One region of the Afifella sp. JA880 genome, then DNA from elsewhere that is predicted to be linked to it. Evidence: riboswitches for the same ligand, from Rfam matches in the RefSeq annotation. Region 1 holds a riboswitch; each other region holds the start of a gene.
What was found. A riboswitch is a leader RNA that binds a small molecule or an ion and turns the genes downstream of it on or off. The one in region 1 is predicted to bind cobalamin.
Positions count from the first base shown of each region.

Region 2: linked by a shared signal. The riboswitch ahead of cobU (bifunctional adenosylcobinamide kinase/adenosylcobinamide-phosphate guanylyltransferase) and the one ahead of NYQ83_RS03800 (PocR ligand-binding domain-containing protein) in region 1 are both predicted to bind cobalamin.
Region 3: linked by a shared signal. The riboswitch ahead of NYQ83_RS12970 (DUF4198 domain-containing protein) and the one ahead of NYQ83_RS03800 (PocR ligand-binding domain-containing protein) in region 1 are both predicted to bind cobalamin.
Region 4: linked by a shared signal. The riboswitch ahead of NYQ83_RS07525 (TonB-dependent receptor plug domain-containing protein) and the one ahead of NYQ83_RS03800 (PocR ligand-binding domain-containing protein) in region 1 are both predicted to bind cobalamin.

Region 1 covers NZ_JAOANH010000001.1:814,379-818,726, forward strand. Annotated here, with positions in the region: gene eutJ (ethanolamine utilization protein EutJ) at 1-67, shown strand, start outside; gene NYQ83_RS03795 (response regulator) at 80-862, opposite strand; gene NYQ83_RS03800 (PocR ligand-binding domain-containing protein) at 942-2,192, opposite strand; cobalamin riboswitch at 2,312-2,524, opposite strand; gene NYQ83_RS03805 (ABC transporter ATP-binding protein) at 2,943-4,031, opposite strand; gene NYQ83_RS03810 (ROK family protein) at 4,046-4,348, opposite strand, start outside.
Region 2 covers NZ_JAOANH010000001.1:86,733-91,080, forward strand. Annotated here, with positions in the region: gene NYQ83_RS00500 (AzlC family ABC transporter permease) at 1-340, opposite strand, end outside; tRNA gene NYQ83_RS00505 (tRNA-Asn) at 801-876, opposite strand; gene NYQ83_RS17810 (hypothetical protein) at 967-1,386, shown strand; cobalamin riboswitch at 1,385-1,596, shown strand; gene cobU (bifunctional adenosylcobinamide kinase/adenosylcobinamide-phosphate guanylyltransferase) at 1,933-2,463, shown strand; gene cobW (cobalamin biosynthesis protein CobW) at 2,460-3,494, shown strand; gene cobN (cobaltochelatase subunit CobN) at 3,496-4,348, shown strand, end outside.
Region 3 covers NZ_JAOANH010000002.1:1,005,546-1,009,893, forward strand. Annotated here, with positions in the region: gene NYQ83_RS12960 (cobalt ABC transporter permease) at 1-338, opposite strand, end outside; gene cbiM (cobalt transporter CbiM) at 335-967, opposite strand; gene NYQ83_RS12970 (DUF4198 domain-containing protein) at 983-1,780, opposite strand; cobalamin riboswitch at 1,939-2,152, opposite strand; gene NYQ83_RS12975 (DEAD/DEAH box helicase) at 2,316-3,923, opposite strand; gene NYQ83_RS12980 (N-acetylglucosamine-6-phosphate deacetylase) at 4,344-4,348, shown strand, end outside.
Region 4 covers NZ_JAOANH010000001.1:1,592,278-1,596,625, forward strand. Annotated here, with positions in the region: gene NYQ83_RS07520 (acyl-CoA thioesterase) at 180-974, opposite strand; cobalamin riboswitch at 1,427-1,626, shown strand; gene NYQ83_RS07525 (TonB-dependent receptor plug domain-containing protein) at 1,742-3,703, shown strand; gene NYQ83_RS07530 (ABC transporter substrate-binding protein) at 3,703-4,348, shown strand, end outside.

The sequences.
Region 1 (4,348 bases):
CGTGACGCCGATTGGCATCGCCATGCATGATCGTGAAGACAAAACAGGCGCGCCGCCCCAGAAATAGGCGGCGCGAAGATCATTGCGCGTCCGGCACCGGCTCCTTCTCGCTTCGGCGGAACTGCGCCGGCGTCATCCCCGTCTCGCGCTGGAACAGGCGATAGAAATTGGTGACGTTGGCATAGCCGACCTGCTCGGCGACCGCTTCGTTGGTCGTGTCGGTCGTCAAGAGCAGATCCTTGGCCGCCTCGATGCGCTTCTCGGTGAGAAACTGCTTGTAGCTGATGCCGACACATTCGCGAAAACGGTGCGCGAGGTGCGACGGGCTGAGATGCGCGACATTGGCGACAGCCGAGAGCGACATGTTTTCATCGGCATAGTTTTCGGAAATGAAGGCGATCGCACGCTTGACCGGATCTCTCTCCGGCGCACAGGGCGTGGCAGCCGACGTCACGTCCCGCGCGATCTCCGCATCGGCGGCGGACGAGGACGCACTCAATTCCGTGCAGATCTCACCGTGGAGCTTCCGCAACAATTCGCCAAGCTTCGCCGGACGGATCGGCTTCAGAAGATAGTCGAGCGCACCGATCTTGAGAGCGCGTTGCACATAGGCAAATTCATCATAAGCCGTGAGGAAGATGAGCCGCGTGCGCGGCAGCTCGGCCTTGATGATCGCCGCCGCTTCCAACCCGTCCACGCCGGGCATCTTGATGTCGATCAGAATAAGCTCAGGCCGCTCGCGCCGCGCCAGCTCCACCGCCTCGGAGCCGTTCTTGGCCTCCCAGACATTGGCGAAGTCGAGCGCCTCAGCCGCCACGACGCGGCTGACCGTCGAGCGAATGATGGGCGTGTCGTCGGCCACCAAAAGGCCGGGCCGAACCGAGGACTCCTGTTGAAAAGCGCCTTGAAACATGGACGCAAAACGCTCAGTGCGTGCGAGCTCAAGCATTTTCGAGCTGCGCATAGTCGCCGAGTGGCCAGGAAAGCTCAATTCGGGTTCCCTCATTCAATCTGCTTGTTACTTTTAGATCGAAGTCGTTGCCGTACTCGCTGTCGAGCCGGGTGATGACACTTTGCAGTCCGAGAGCCGCGCGGCTGCGCTCCGCCTGCTGCAGGACACAACGATCGTTGTTGAGCGCGGCGACCTGAGCCTCGCTCATCCCCGCGCCGTTGTCATAAACCTCGATCAAGCCGCGATCGCCTACCCTCCGGGCCGAAACGCGCACACGCACCGGCCGCGAGAGCGCTTCCACCCCATGCACGATAGCGTTCTCGGCAAGCGGCTGCAGAACCATGCACGGGACCGGCCAATTGCGCAGGCTTTCGTCGAGATCGACTTCGATGCTCAGGTGGTCGCCGAAGCGAAGCTGGTGGAGGCGCAAGCAGCGTTCGATCATGTCGAATTCTTCGCTGAGCGGCACCGAAGTGGCGAGATTGCGCAGGCTGTAGCGGAGGATGTCGCTCAGCATGTAAGCGACCTCCTCGGTCTTCACCGCCTTCTCCTCGAAAGCCGTGTAGCCAATGAGCGTCAAGGAATTGAACAGGAAATGCGGATTGACGCGCGCCTGCAACGCCCGCAACTGCGCATCCTGCAGCGCCTTTTCCGTCGCGGCTTTGGCTTTCACCTCTTTGAGGAGGCGCGCCTGGATCAGGTTCGTCTTGCCAATCTCGATGATGTGGCTCGCCGCCAGCATCAGCATCTCGACAGCGGAATCGAGGCGATCTCGATCGGCCGCCGGCATGGCATAGACGGCTTCCTCGAGTTCAGCCGGAGCAATGCCAATTGAACCGTTTCGGTCGAGCACGTTCTGGATCGTGCGCTCGCGTTCACTTTCGAGCATCACCTGGCCGCACAAGAGGCAGCCGAGATATTCATCCTCGATGATGATCGGCGCGGCGACGTCGACGAGCCCGGCATGGCAGACATAGGTTGCCGGCCGGCCAGACCGGTAGGCGGCGAGGCCCCCGCAGGCATCGCATGCATGACAGCGCCGCAACCCTTCGGGGGTGGAGCGCATCAAACGACACACAGGCTGGAAATTGCTTGTTTTGGTGACGGGAACCCCGTCGCGACCAACTGTCACCGCCGCCATATCCATGGCCTTGGCAAAAGTGTCCTGGATCCTCTGCAACGTCGGGACGTCGACGAAGTCCTGGATCCGCCACTTATGAGTTGGGAAATGCTCTTCCATCAGGATGACCGACCTGCCCAACGCCGAAAGATGACAAGCAAGCGCAAGCGCTGCCCACCGTGATTTTCGTCGCTGGATGCAAACCCCGACATCCCTCGTTGTACGCCGACAGCCCACACAGCCCGACGCACATCACCGGCAGGTCTCCTGGCTCGCGGCACCAAGCAAGGGCTACCTTCCCAGCACTTTCGCGCCAGTGGCACTCCCAGCCCTGCTCTCCGCTCACAGTTGCGGGGGCAGCTACGGTTTCGGTCCCTTTTTGGCAGGCCTCACCGTATTCCCTTTTCATCCTTGCACTCTCGCGCTCGGAAACCGGTAACGGGCTTTTACTGGCGCCAAGAGAGGCATATGTCAAGTCGGCAAGGCCGCTAACGCTTTCGTTACCCACGTGTAACAGGAAAAAATTCTATCTTTGGTTTATTAACAGCGCGCATAGGTTGCTTTTTGCCATAGAATGGCCACGCCGCGCTCCAATATCCGTAATATTTACATCAACATCTAAGCCCAATACTTTGATGCATGACGATATCTACAGATACTTGGGCATACACCCGGCCATAACGCCGCATATTGCCGGCCGCGATAACCTCTCCGTGAGGCGTCAGATGCACCGCCCAGTGGGACGGATAGCGCCTTTTAGTACAGGGTTTCCGCAACAGAGGCGGACTGCCACCGCACCTGCTCGCGACCTCCTCGGCACCGCCTCTTCGAACACAGGGACGGGCGATACCGTCAAAGCATCCGCCTGAGCTATAAAGCCTGCCCGTCCTTGTCGAAGAAATGACAATGGGCGGGATCGAAACTCAGCCAAACGCGCTCGCCCGTCGTCACATCGCTGATCCCGGCCGTCTCGACGGTCACAAGATCATCCTCGCCGATATTGGCATAGAGAAGCGTATGGTTGCCGAAAGCCTCGACAACCACGATCTCGGCCGCAATGCCCTCGGTTTTCTCGCGGCTGAACTCGATCTCATGGGGGCGGATGCCAAGTGCGATTTCGTCCTGATCGATCGCCGCTGCCGGCGCTTCCGGAAAAGCCATTTCGACCCCGTTTGGGAGCTTGAGGCGAGGACCTCCCTCCGACGCTCCGGCGACGCGCACCGGCAGGAAGTTCATCTGCGGGCTGCCGATGAAGCTCGCCACGAAACGGGTCTTCGGCTTGCCATAGAGTTCGAGCGGCGTGCCCACCTGCTCGATGCGCCCCTCGTTCAACACCACGATGCGGTCGGCGAGCGTCATCGCCTCGGTCTGGTCGTGCGTGACGTAGATCATCGTGGCGTCCATGTCGCGATGCAGGCGCGCGATCTCGATGCGCATCTGGGCGCGCAGAGCTGCGTCGAGGTTGGACAAAGGCTCGTCGAACAGGAAGACCTTCGGATCGCGCACAATCGCACGGCCGATGGCGACACGCTGACGTTGGCCGCCGGACAATTGCCGCGGCTTGCGCTGGAGAAGCTCCGACAGGCGCAGCATTTCTGCCGCTTCCGTGACCTGCCGCTTGATCTCCGACTTCTCGACCTTCGCCTGCTTCAGGCCGAAGCCCATATTCTTTTCCACGCTCAGATGCGGATAGAGCGCGTAGGACTGGAACACCATCGAGATGCCGCGCTTGGCAGGCGACAAATCCTTCACCGAACGCCCCTCGATCAAAAGGTCGCCGGAGGTGATCTCCTCCAGCCCCGCAATCAAGCGCAGGAGCGTCGACTTCCCGCATCCCGACGGTCCGACGAAGACGACGAATTCTCCGGGCTCGACACCAAGGTCGACACCGCGGATCACCTCCGCGGCCCCGAACTTCTTACGCACGCCTCGAAGTTCAACTTGCAGCTCTCGGGCCATGGCGGTCACCTCGTTCAACCGAATGCCGATGGTTTGATGACGGGGACGTTTTCGCCCGCCACAGGATTGAGACGGCGGCGCACCATGGCCGCCGCTCCGATGAGGCCGGAATCGTTACCATGCTCGGTCGCCAAGATCCGGGCATCATCAAACAGATACGGCCAGGTGTTTGCCCGAAGGTGGCGACGGATACGGTCCAGCAGAAAGCCTCCGGCGAGCGAGATGCCCCCGCCGACGACGCAAAGCTCGATGGCGGTGAGGTTGATCATCGTCCCGAATGCCTGGGCGATGTAGCGCCCCATCGTCTCGAACGCCGC
Region 2 (4,348 bases), 730 kb from region 1:
ATGTCGTCTCCGGCAAGCGCGCCAGGACCGAGGCGACCATGACGATGAAGCGGAGATTGACGATGATGACGGCGACAACGGCCGCGGCCCAGGCGCCGGCGGTTGCGCCCTCGCTCGTCAGGATCTGCATGGCGGCAGCCTGAGCGGGCGCGGCGACCGTGAGGCTGGTCATCAATGCGGTCTGCACGGCGTTAAGGCCAGCTTCAGCGCTGAGCTGGCCGACGCCCATGAACATCACGAGGAAAGTGAGAATCACGACGAGAGCGTCACCGACGGCGATACGGAAAACGTGTCCTGCGGACGCCTCTTCGTCGCTGGAGAGGTCTGGGGAGTCTGTCATTGCATCGGGGGAGGGCGTATCTCAATGTAGAATATCAGCCATCCCTTTATTCCAGCTTATATATTGTGTCCAGAAAAACTAATCGAAATGAATATACTTCATTTCGGCGCGATATCCTGTGCCGGCACATATCATAACTATGAGGTTGTTTTCGTATCGACGTTGATGGCGCGTGAGGTGTCGTCGCGAATATTTCTGCGCTCGATCACGTTCTGCACATCCGCTGCGGCCTGGAGACGCCTGATTCAGCGCGGAGCTGGGCGCGCTGCGAATCTCTTCGTGAACCCCGCCTTCGAGGTCGAACGGCGATCGTTTTCGATTCTGTCGATAGAAGCGGGAGCGGCGTGTGAATGGCCAGGCGACGTTGCCTCGGCCAGACCGTTCCGGGTGCTCACAGTTTTTGGCACCCACCGTGAAGACACGGTTTCGACTGGATCGTGGGATGAGAAGAGAAGGAAGGTGGCTCCCCGGGCCGGACTCGAACCAGCGACCCAGCGGTTAACAGCCGCTTGCTCTACCAACTGAGCTACCGGGGAATTGAGGCGCGATATACCAAACTCATCGGGCATTGCAAGCATCCTTTCGCAGCCCATTTTTGACGCATGCAAAACAGGCAGGAAGCTGAAGTGGTAAAGAACGACAGGAAGCGGCGCTCGCGCCTCCATCTTTTTGGCCGGCAGATGCCTCTGCCGCACAGCCCGCTTCTGCGTGTTGGTATCGGGATTCTGCTGGTTCTCGGCGGTCTCTTCGCCTTCCTGCCGGTGCTCGGCCTGTGGATGCTGCCGCTCGGGCTGATCGTGTTGTCGATCGATATTCCCGCGGTGCGGCGTTGGCGGCGGCGGTTCACTGTGTGGATCTACACGCGTTATCCGGGCGTGGCGCGGCGATTCGACGTGGCCGCGCCCGCGGGAAATGGCAATGGGAAGGCGGCTGTTGCCAGCAAAATCGATTCGCAGACACCGTTCGTTTCGCCGGGCGATACACGCATGAGCGAAACGGAGCGATCGGCGGAATCGCGCTTGCGACAGTCTTCCGATTCCGTTTAGTCTTTGAAATGGTTCCGGTTCCCGAATGGTGCACAGCACCTGGGGATCAAAAGGGAATGCGACAGGGATGACCCAGATCGGGATCCCTCATCCGCAGCTGCCCCCGCAACTGTACGCGGCGAGCCCCCTGCACAAGCCACCGGCAACGGGAAGGCGCAGAAGGGCGGAGACCCGCAAGCCAGGAGACCTGCCGGACCAGGGCAACTCGAACGCCGTCGGAGGGACGGCAAAGGGGATAGCATGCAAAGTTCCGGAACATTTCCGTCTGCGATTCCATCCAGGGTTCGAGCCGGCTGCGCCGCATTGATCGCCAACGATCTGCGCACCGTGCAAAGCGGTTTCGCTTCCATACGCGGGCGGTGTCTGCCGCCTGATCTTTCAGAAAACGCATCTTTGCCGCGCTGCCATTGAGGCAGTCATGTTTCCTCACGTTCAAGGCATGGCCGAGGGTCATGCGGCCTTTGTTGCGACCGGCTGGACGGTAAGCATCCGACCGCTCGCGTCGTCTGCCTTGCCCCTGGCGCGGAAACGCTCCGCGAAATCCGCATGATAACCACGGCACTCGTTTTGGGCGGCGCCCGCTCGGGAAAAAGCGCCTATGCGGAACGCCTCGTGGAGGGAAGCGGGCTCAACCCCGTCTACGTCGCGACGTGCCCTCCCGCCGACGACGATGCGGAGATGGGTGAGCGTATCGCCGCACATCAGGCCCGGCGCGGACCGGCATGGCGCACCGTCGAGGAGCCGGTCGCGCTTGCGGACGTCCTCGCCGGGGAGGCCGCGCCGGATCGGGCCCTGCTCGTCGACTGCCTCACGCTCTGGCTTTCCAACATTTTGTTCGCCGAAGAGGACATCGCCGTGCGTACGCGCGACCTCTGCGCAGCCCTTGCCGCGGCGAAAGGCCCCGTCGTCCTTGTCTCCAACGAGGTCGGCCTCGGCATCGTACCCGATAACGCCCTGGCTCGTCGCTTCCGCGATGCGCAGGGCCGTCTCAACCAGGAAATCGCCCGCTCGGCGGAGCTGGTCGTCTTCATGGCGGCCGGACTGCCTCTGGCACTGAAAGGACAGCTTCCTTTATGACAAACGCTTCGGAACGCATTCCCGCGACGATCATCACCGGCTTCCTTGGAGCCGGAAAGACGACGATCATCCGTCACATCCTCGATAACGCGAACGGCAGAAAGATCGCGCTCATCGTCAATGAATTTGGAGACACCGGCTTCGACGGCGGCATTCTTTCCGATTGCGGCAGTCCTGCCTGCGGCGAGGAGGATATCGTCGAGTTGTCCAACGGCTGCATCTGTTGCACGGTTGCCGATGATTTCCTGCCTGCGATGGAAGGTCTCCTCGCACGCGGCCAGGCGCCTGACCACATCGTCATCGAGACGTCGGGCCTCGCTCTGCCGCAGCCGCTCGTCAAAGCCTTTGCCTGGCCTGCTGTCCGCGACCGGGTGACCGTCGATGGGGTGGTGACCGTCGTCGATGCCGAGGCCGTCGCGGCCGGTCGTATGGCGAGCGACGAAGCGAAGCTCGTCGCGCAACGCGAAGCCGACCAGTCGCTCGACCATGACGATCCGATCGAGGAATTGTTCGAGGATCAGCTGCGCTGTGCCGATCTCATCATCCTGTCAAAGAGCGATCTCGTTGATGAAGCGGGCATGCTGCGCGTGGAAAAGCGCGTCGGAGAGGACAAGCGCGTCGCTGCGTCGCTCATCCGTGCCACACACGGCATCGTGCCGCCGGAGGTCCTCCTGGGTGTTGGGGCCGGGGCGGAGGACGACAGCGAGACCCGGCTTTCGCACCATGAGATGGAAGGCGAGGAGCACGAGCACGACGATTTCGATTCCTTCAGCATCGCCGTGACCGCGCCGGATAAGGCCGAGGCCGAAGCACGTATCACCAAGGCGCTCGCCATGCCCGGCGTTCTGCGCATCAAGGGTCGCCTTGCGATCGACGGCAAAAAGGTGCCGCTGGTCGTCCAGGCCGTGGGTCAGAGGCTGGAGAGCTGGTTCGACCGCGGCAACGGTGAATCGTCGGGCGAGCCGAAGCTCGTGGTGATCGGCCTGTCCGATGTCGATCGAGCGGCCGTCACGGAGGCCCTCGGAGGCTGAATTGCATATCTTCAAGGGCCAGAGTCGGGGGCTCGACGCGGCTTCCGAAGCGGTCGACCTCGATCAGAGCCCGGGCGACATCGTCATCCTTTCCGCAGCCGACACCGAGATTGCCGGGTTGGCTGCGGCGGCGAACCGGCTGGCGGATGATTTTCCGGCCATTCGGCTCGCCAACTGGATGTCGCTCGCGCATCCCTATTCGGTCGATCTCTATGTCGAGAAGGTGCTGGCCGAGGCGAAGCTGATCGTCGTTCGGCTTCTCGGCGGCGTCGGCTATTGGCGCTACGGCGTCGAGGAGACGCTACGGATCGCGCGCGGCTCAGGCGCCAAAGTGGCGCTGATGCCGGGCGATACCAAATGGGACGGCGACCTTGCGGCCGAGGGCACGCTCGGCGCCGACGAAACGCGGCTTCTCTGGTCCTATCTGGTCGAGGGCGGGGCGGAGAATTTCGAAAACGCGTTGCGGTTCTCGGGCCATCTTCTCGGGTATGACGAGGCGCCTTCGCCACCGAAGAACGTGCCGGCTTTCGGCGTCTACGAGGGCGGACGGAAGCTTGAGGGCGAGGGGCCGACTGCGGCAATCGTCTTCTACCGCGCCCTCGTGCAATCGGGTCAGACGGCGCCGGTGGAAGCGCTTTCTGCGGCTCTTGCCGAACGGGGGCTGCGGCCGCTTCCGGTTTTCGTCTCAAGCCTCAAGGCGGCGGCGGACAAAGAGTTCGTAACGGGGCTGTTTCAGGAACACGATCCTGCGCTCATCCTGAACGCCACCGCCTTCGCACTCGGCAAGACCGGCGATCCGTCTGCCGAGACCGTTCTCGATGGCGGACGGCGGCCGGTTCTTCAGGTGACGTTCG
Region 3 (4,348 bases), on a different contig from region 1:
GAGGCCTCCGCACCGCCGATCTCCGGCAACTCCTCGGCCGACATCCGCACCTGCGCCACATGGCCCGCGCCGAGATTGGCCTTGAAGACGAGCGGCACCGCCTTTTCGGGCTTGTAGGTGAAGGCGCCGGTCTCGTCGGTTACCGCCTCGCCGAGCTTGTTGCCGTTGTCGTCGAACACCTCGACCGTCGCATCTTTCGCCATATCGCCGTTGGAAAAGCCGACCTCGCCTTCCACGACGTCGCCGGACGCATAGACGGACGCGATGACCTTGTGGGCGAGAGCCTGCGATGCGGGCAGAAGAGCCAGGAAAACGAGGGCTGCGCAGAGCTTTCTCATAGCGCGACCTCCTCGGCAGCGGATCGATTGAAAGTGGCGAAGAGCTCCGGCTTGACGCGGCGGGCCAGAACCACGGCCGCCCCCGTCACCAGAGCTTCGATGATCATGATCGGGATATGGGCGAAGAAGACGAGCTTGGCGGCCGGGATGAATTCGTCGCCGGACAGCGCCAGAGCGATCGCGACGAACGCCGTCGTCAGCGCGATCGCGAGCCCCCCGCCGATGGCGCCTGAAATCGCGGCGACCGTCAGCGAATTGGAGGCGATCCCGCGTCGGCACAGATAATAGACGATCACTGCCGGCAGCGCGATGTTGAGCGTATTCACCCCGAGCACGGTGAGCCCTCCGAAGCCGAAGAACACCGCTTGCAGAAGAAGCCCGACGAACAGCGCCGGAAAGGCGGCCCAGCCGAGCACCAGCCCGGCCAGACCGTTCATGATGAGATGCACGCTGGAGGGACCGATCGGAACATGGATGAGCGAGGCGACGAAGAACGTCGCGCTCAACACCCCGGCGGCCGGCATCTTTTCCGCCGTCAGCGATTTGAGGCCGAGCGCAATGCCCCCGGCCGCCAACACCGCTCCCCCGATGACGACGTCATTGGCGAGAGCTCCGTCGACAATATGCATCGATCCCTCCTGCCGTCATTCGACGTCGTAGGCGCGCACCCAGATGACGGCGTCCTGCGAGAGCTCTTTGCCCTCGAACTCCGTCTTCGGACCCGTACCGAGCGCGGCAAAGCCCCAGAACCCGGCCTTGGGGACGCCGAAGGTGAAGTAGCCGTTCTCGTCGCTCATCGCGATGACGGCACCGCCCGGCATCGGCGAGGCTTTGGGTTCGGTGGGCTTGTTCTCGTCCATGGAGGGCTCGGCCGCCATGTATTCGACTTCGATCTCGGCACCCGCGACCGGCTTGCCTTCCGACAGGACACGGCCCGTGAAGGTGGAGCCGGCCAGAATGTTGGTCGGGCGATCGAGCGGCACGATTTCCGTCGCAAGCCCTTTGGGCTCGGCCCAATCGGTCGGCAATTGCGCCCGGTTCAGATAGGCCTTGGCGATCTGCTGGATGTAGATGTCCTCGCTCTCCTCGTAATAGGGCTGAGGCACGACGACGAGCGTGTAATCGCCGGCGCGCTTCGCCGGCAGCGTGGCATCGAAGGCTTGCGCGCTGTTTTCCAGCCCCTCGAAGGAGATCGGCTTCAGGCTGTCCTTGAGATCGATCTTCTTGCCGCGGAAGACGGCGTAGAACTCTTCCGGCGCGCCCATATCCATGACATGGCCGTTCTCGAAGGGATGCCAGAAGATGAGCTTCAGCGGCACGTCGCCCGGCTCGGCGAGATTCACCTCGGGCGTATAGATCAGCTGAAAATGCGCTTCGGCTGCGGCGGGAAGAAGAAACGCCGCCGATGTGAGGGCGGCACAGGCAAACTTACGAAGGTTCATTCGTATCGTCTCTCCAATGACTGCAGCGGACGAACCGCGACAGTGATGCGGAAAGGACGATCGGGGTTTTGGCGAGGATTGGGCGCAAATCGGATTCCTGGCGCCGTTCCACCGCCAGACGCTCACCCCGGCGTCCGTTGCGGTGCGGCACCGGTCGCCCGGCGTCGCGCGTCAGCGGCAGGTCTCCTGGCTTGCGGGTCACAGCATGGCTTCGTCTTCCCAGCGCCAATGCGCCAGTGACATGTTGAAGCCCTGCTCGCCGCTCACAGTTGCGGGGGCAGCCACGGTTTTGGTCCCTGCTGGGTACGCCTCACCGTGTTCCCTTTTAATCCGGTCGCTTTGCGTCCGGAAACCGTTGACACCCCCATCTGCCGGCGAATGGCCATAATTGTCAATGCCGTGCACGTTGAGCAGCCATGCCCGGCACGGCTTTCCTTTGCCGGCAACGGACCACGCCGAAGGGTGCCCGAGGGCACAAAAAAGGCCGACCGCACATGGCGGCCGGCCCTCTCAAACTTGCGTGGCGTCGCTGTCTTCAGCGCGCGGCGACCTGCTTGTCGCCCGCCCCGGTTTTTGGCTTGCTGCTCTTGCGCAGCATCCGTTCCAGACCGGCCTGGGCGCCCTCGTTGCCGCGGCCGCCGTCGCGGCGGGCCCCGTCACGCCGGCCATCCGAGCCACCTTTGCGGCTCTTGGGCGCGCCGCCCTCGGCCCGCTTGGCCGAACGGCCTCCTTCGGCACCTTCCGGCCTGCGGTTGCGGCCGCCTTTCGGGGCGTCGCCGTTGCGGCCTTCATTCCGCCCGTCGCTCCGCCCTTCGTTGCGCCCCTCGGAGCGAGCTTCGAAGGCCGCGGGTTTGTTGCCCGAACGCCGGCGGTTGCGTGAGGGAGAATTGCGCTTGCCAGGCTGGCGTGATCTTTCGTCGCGCCGCTCGCCCGCCTGCTGGCGCACGTCTGCAGACGGCGCCTCATCTGTTTCATCGACCACCTCGGCCCCGCCCTGGTCCGCAAACGCCTCGCGCCGAGGTGCGGCCCCATGCGCATCGATCCTCTTGCCGATCAGCTTTTCGATGTCGCGCAGAAGACCCCGCTCGGAATGATCGCACAGCGAGATCGCGATGCCGCTCTTGCCGGCGCGCGCGGTCCGCCCGATGCGGTGCACATAGGCCTCCGGCACGTTCGGCAGCTCGAAATTGACGACATGCGAAACGTCGTCGATGTCGATGCCGCGCGCTGCGATATCGGTCGCGACCAGAACGGCGACACGGCCGTTGCGGAAGGCACCGAGCGCCTTTTCACGCTGATTCTGGCTCTTATTGCCGTGGATCGCCGCTGAGCGCAGCCCAGCCTTGTCGAGATGCTGGCTCACCTTGTCGGCACCGCGCTTGGTGCGCGTGAAGACGATCGCCCGCTCCATATCGGCAGCGCCGAGGAGATCGACGAGCATGTCGCGCTTGCCGGCACTCGCAACGTTGATGACGCTTTGTGCAATCTGCTCGATCGGGCGCGACACCGGGGCGACGGAGATTTCCGCCGGCTGGTGGAGAAAATCACCCGCGAGCTTGCGGATCGCCGGCGGCATCGTCGCCGAGAGGAGAACCGTCTGGCGCTCCCGCGGCATCTTCGCCAGGATCTTGCGGATCGCCGGCATGAAGCCGAGGTCGAGCATCTGATCGGCCTCGTCGAGCACGACGACGTTGGTCTGGTCGAGACGGACGGCGCCAGTCTGCATATGGTCGAGAAGACGGCCAGGCGTCGCGATGATGAAATCGACACCGCGCGACAGCGCCTTCACCTGCGGCCCGGGCCGGGCGCCGCCGATGACGACCGCCGACGACATGTTCACGAAGCGCCCATAATTGCGCACGCTGTCGGCGACCTGCTGGGCAAGCTCGCGCGTCGGCACGACGATGAGGGCATGGCATGTGCGCGGTGCGGCCGGCACCATGGTGCGGCTGAGCTTGTCGAGCAGCGGCAGCACGAAGGACGCCGTCTTGCCGGTTCCCGTCTGCGCCGTGCCGAGAAGATCGCGGCCGGCAAGCATGGTCGGGATGACCTGCTCCTGAATCGGAGTCGGATTGGTATAGCCTTCGGCGGCAACGGCACGAAGGATCGGCTCGGCGAGGCCGAGTTCATTGAAAAGTGTCAATATGAGCTTTCTCGTCGCGGCCAGCCTGAGACGGCCGGCGCGAGCTGTGTCACTTGGTTTTGGAAGCCTGCGTAGATCAGCTGCCGGGAGCTTACGCCTCAACGGGCGCCTTCGGGGCAACGATCGATACGGAAAGTTGCTTGTGACCACCGACGGCGACGAACGCCTCTACGCGCGGGGTCATCACGCCCTTGAACCACGCCTTGCGGCAATTGGCAACCGCAATCGCATTCCCTGCCGCCGAAGCTTGCATGAGCGAGGCATTTGAAGCCGCCGCTTCTCTTGCCGGCACCCGCCGGCGCGCGTATCTCCGGTCCATTCGCGCGCCGGCCGGACAGAGCGCCCGAACCCTCGGCATTTCGCAGCCTCCGCGCCGGCTGCACATCGGCTTCGCCCCGGCCTTTCAGAGGATCTCGTCTCGTGAC
Region 4 (4,348 bases), 780 kb from region 1:
GGCCCAGGACCGCAGCGCCAGATCTGCGCCCGGATCGCGGGCTGAAGAACGAGAATCCCCCTCGTCGTCGCCTATTGGCGGCAGGGTGCGCTCGTGGATCGGGCGCCGTGAAACGACTGAGGCTCGCGCCCGCCTCGCCTCATCCGACCGACGGCATCCCCTTAAATCCCAAAAAGCGCTCAGGCGATCGCAACCGGACGGTGGGCCTCGTCGACGGCGACCATCACGAACGTCCCCTTGCCGCACAGCCTGCGGTTTTCCGACAGGAGTGCCTCGGCAATCATCGTCACCTCGACGGTCATCGAGGAGCGCCCGGTCGCCACGATCGAAGGGTTGAGCTCGATCATCTCGCCGGCGACGACCTGATCCATGAAATCGACGCGTTGCGAGGCGGCCATGACGACGATTTTTCGGCAATGTCGGGTCGCTGCGACGAACGCGGATTTGCCCATCGCGGCAAGGACGTGGCCGCCATAGAGGCTGCCGTAATGGCTCGTCTGATCGGGAAAGACGATTTCGCAGGAGCCGCTTTCAGACACGGGCATCTCGGGTTCGTCCGACAGGGGTGGCAGCGCGCCGCCATACCGCTCTAACGTATCGGCGGCCACCATGTTGAAGATGCCCCGCGTCGACAAGCGCCGTTCGCCGGACAACGGCGCCTCGGCGAAGAGATCGACCTCGACGCCAAGCGAACGGCGGCCGACACGCACCACCTTTCCCGTCAGCTCGACGATTTCCCCAACATGCGCCGGGACGTGAAAATCGATGCGTTCGCAGGAGGCGGTGACGAAGTCGACATGCGCGTAACGCGAGGCGACGAGGAAGGCGACCTTGTCCATATGCGCAAGGCCGATGCCGCCGAAGAGCGTGCCATGGTGATTGGCGTCGCCGGGAAAGACGAAGTCGATCAGTCGGGTAAAGCCGTTGGCGGGACGCCCCAACCCGTTCTCCGAGCTTTTCTCCGGCGCGTTCATTGCGCGCTCCCCGCCGTTTCAGCACGCAAATGCTCTGCTGCCATGATCATGTCGAGACCTCCCCATCCCAAGCGCTCAAGCTGCCCTGCCTCGCCGGCGCCGCAGAAGCCGCGCAAACCTCACCCAAGGGGCGCAGGGCCTGAGCACCTTCCCGCGTCAAGCGCACCGCAGCGCACACCGTCAAGGCGGACTTTCTGCCGATCGCTCAGGCGCAACCTCTCACGCCCAATCTATCCGCCCGACCTATGGGAAGCCCCACGAAACCCGGCAAAGGCCCCGTGTGCGCCCCGCCTCTGCGGCCTTTTGCCCCCTCTCCCAGAGCCATCCATTCTCGCAGGAGGCCGCGCCGCCGGGCGCCATCGGCAAGCTTCATCCTTCGCCGCCAAAAGCGAAAGCGACTTCCAATCAAGCCCATGCGCCTGCGATTCATCTTGACGCGACGGTCGCGATCGTGGTCCCGTCCTTTCGACGGTGCCTCTTTGGAGGCTCAAAAGGGAACGCGGTGCGGGCGATGCTCAAATCCGCGACTGTCCCCGCAACTGTGAGCGGTGAATCGCTCGTCACAATGCCACTGGCCCCGAGGGTACCGGGAAGGCGGCGACGCGATCATGACCCGCAAGTCAGGAGACCTGCCGTCAACCGTGGTCACGCGCGGTCACGTCGGTCGGGGTGTGCCGATGGGGTAGACTTCATGCGCACGCGCCCATGAAGCGTCCTCGATCGCGGTGATGTGCCAACCGGCCGTGCGCCGCCCTTGAGGTCGTCCCGTGTTTTTCTCCCGCCCCCCGCGTGAAGGCGTTCCGCCGCAACGCTTCGTCGCCGTTTGTGCCGGCTTTTTCGTCGCCGCCGGCATCTCTCCGGCCGCCGCGCAGGACGATGACGTCATCGAACTCCCCGAACTCTCCGTCACGGCGAACCTGACGGCGACGCCGCTCACGCAGGTCGGCAGCGCCGTGACCGTCATCACTGGCGAGGAGCTGAAACAGCAGAACATCCACGACGCGACGGAAGCGCTGCGTCAGGTGCCGGGTGTGATCGTCAACGCGGCCGGCCCACGCGGCCAGTTCACGCAGCTTCGGATCCGCGGCTCTGAAGGCAACCAGACCAAGATCTTCGTCGACGGCATCCCCGTCAACGACCCGGCGCGCGGTTCGGAATTCGATTTCGCGCATCTTCTTGCCGACAACATCGAGCGCATCGAGGTGCTGCGCGGGCCGCAGAGCGCGCTCTACGGCTCCGACGCGATCGGCGGCGTCGTCAACATCATCACCCGGCGCGCCGAACCCGGCACGCATCTGACGGGCCGCCTCGAAGCCGGTTCGCACAAGACGCTGAGCGGCAACGCCACGATCGGGACGGCCGGCACCAACTACGATTTTCTCGCCGGCGCCTCCGGCGTACGCACCGACGGCATCTCGGTCGCCGATGAACGCCTCGGCAATCCGGAAGACGACGGCTACGAAAACGGCACCCTCTTCGCCAAGGGCGGCGTCGACGTCACCGACTGGCTGAACCTTTCAGGCGTTGCACGCTACACGCGCCTGCGCACCGATCTCGATTCGGAAGGGTTTCTGCCCTCCGTCGGCCATACCGGCCCGCTCGATTCCAATCAGGACATGAAGGGCGACCAGCTTTTCACCCGCGCTCAGGCGAAGGTGACGCTCCTCGACGGTCATTGGGAACAGCTCGCCGGCATCTCCTACACCGATCAGAACCGCGATTATCGCGATCTCGACCCGACCACGGTCACGAGCACTTACGAAGGCGAACGGCTGCAGTTCGATTACCGCTCGACCTTCATGTTCGATACGCCCGCCATCGCCAATGCCGGGCATACGCTCACGTTTGGGGTCGAGCGGGGTGAAGACAGCGCCGTCTCCGACAGCGCCTGGTCGTCCTTCGATCGCTCCATCACCTCGACGGGCTTCATCGGCCAGTATCAGCTCAGCCTGTTTGAGGACCTGTCGCTGACGGCGGGCCTCCGCCACGACCTGAACGACGTCTTCGAGGATGCCACCACCTACCGGCTGACCGGCGCCTACAATTTCCGCCAGACCGGCACCAAGCTCCACGCCTCCTACGGCACCGGCGTGAAGAACCCGACGCTCTTCGAACTCTACGGCTACACCAACACCTATCGCGGCAATCCGGATCTCGAGCCGGAAGAGGCGAAAGGCTTCGACGTCGGCGTCACGCAGGCCTTCTGGGCGAACCGCGCCTCGCTCGACGTCACCTATTTCAATCAGGAGATCTCCAACCTCATCACCGGCTCGGGCCAGTCCTCGATCAACCAGCCGGGAGAATCCAAGATCGATGGCGTGGAAGTCGCCCTGACGGTGGAGCCGGTCGACAATCTGACGGTGACAGGCTCCTACACCTATACGGACGGCGAGGATCCGACCGGCGACGAATTGATCCGCCGGCCGCAGAACGTCGCCAGTCTGGTCGTCAACTACGCCTTCCTTCAGGGCCGCGCCAACGTCAACGTGTCGGTCGATTACAACGGCGAGCAGAAGGACTGGGTGTGGACCGACGCCCTTTACGTGAACCGCGAGACGCTCACCCTCGACCCCTACACGCTCGTCGATGTCGCCGCCTCCTACGACATCACCGACAACACCCAGATCTACGGGCGCGTGGAGAACCTCCTCGACGAAAAGGCCTATGATCAGTGGGGTTATGACCGGGAAGGCGTCAGCGCCTATGCCGGAGTTCGGCTGACATTCTAATGCCTGGGCCTTGGCTCACGTATTGTCTGGCAGCCGTTGCGGTCCTCGCCGTCGCCGATGCTCCTCCGGCGGCGGCGAGGCCGCAGCACATCGTCTCGATCAATCTGTGTGCCGATCAGCTTCTGATGCGGCTTGCAGATCCCGATCAGATCGCCTCACTCAGCTATTTCTCGCGCGACGCCTCCATGTCGAACCTCGCCGAGGAGGCCCGCGCGTTTCCGCGCAATCGCGGCCTCGCCGAGGAGGTGATGCGCTACAAACCCGACATGGTCTTTGCCGGGCGCTATACGAAACGCGTCACCGTCGATCTGTTGAAGCGGATCGGCGTCGATGTCGTGGAACTCGACGTGCCGCGCTCGCTTCCCGACATCGAAGCCCAGATCCGCCGCGTTGGCGCCGAGCTCGGCCAGGAGGCGCGAGCGGAGGCATTGGTGCAGGAGATGGAGGCGCGGCTTGCGACCGAAGAGGTTCCGGCCTCCGAGCGCCCGTCGGCGATCGTCTACGAACCGAACGGCTATACGGTCGGCGCCGGCTCGATCATCAACGTCCTCATCTCGCTCGCCGGCCTTGAAAATCTCGCCGCCGAAAAAGGACTTGAAAGCTACAGCCGGTTGCCGCTCGAAAAACTCGTGGCCCTGTCGCCCG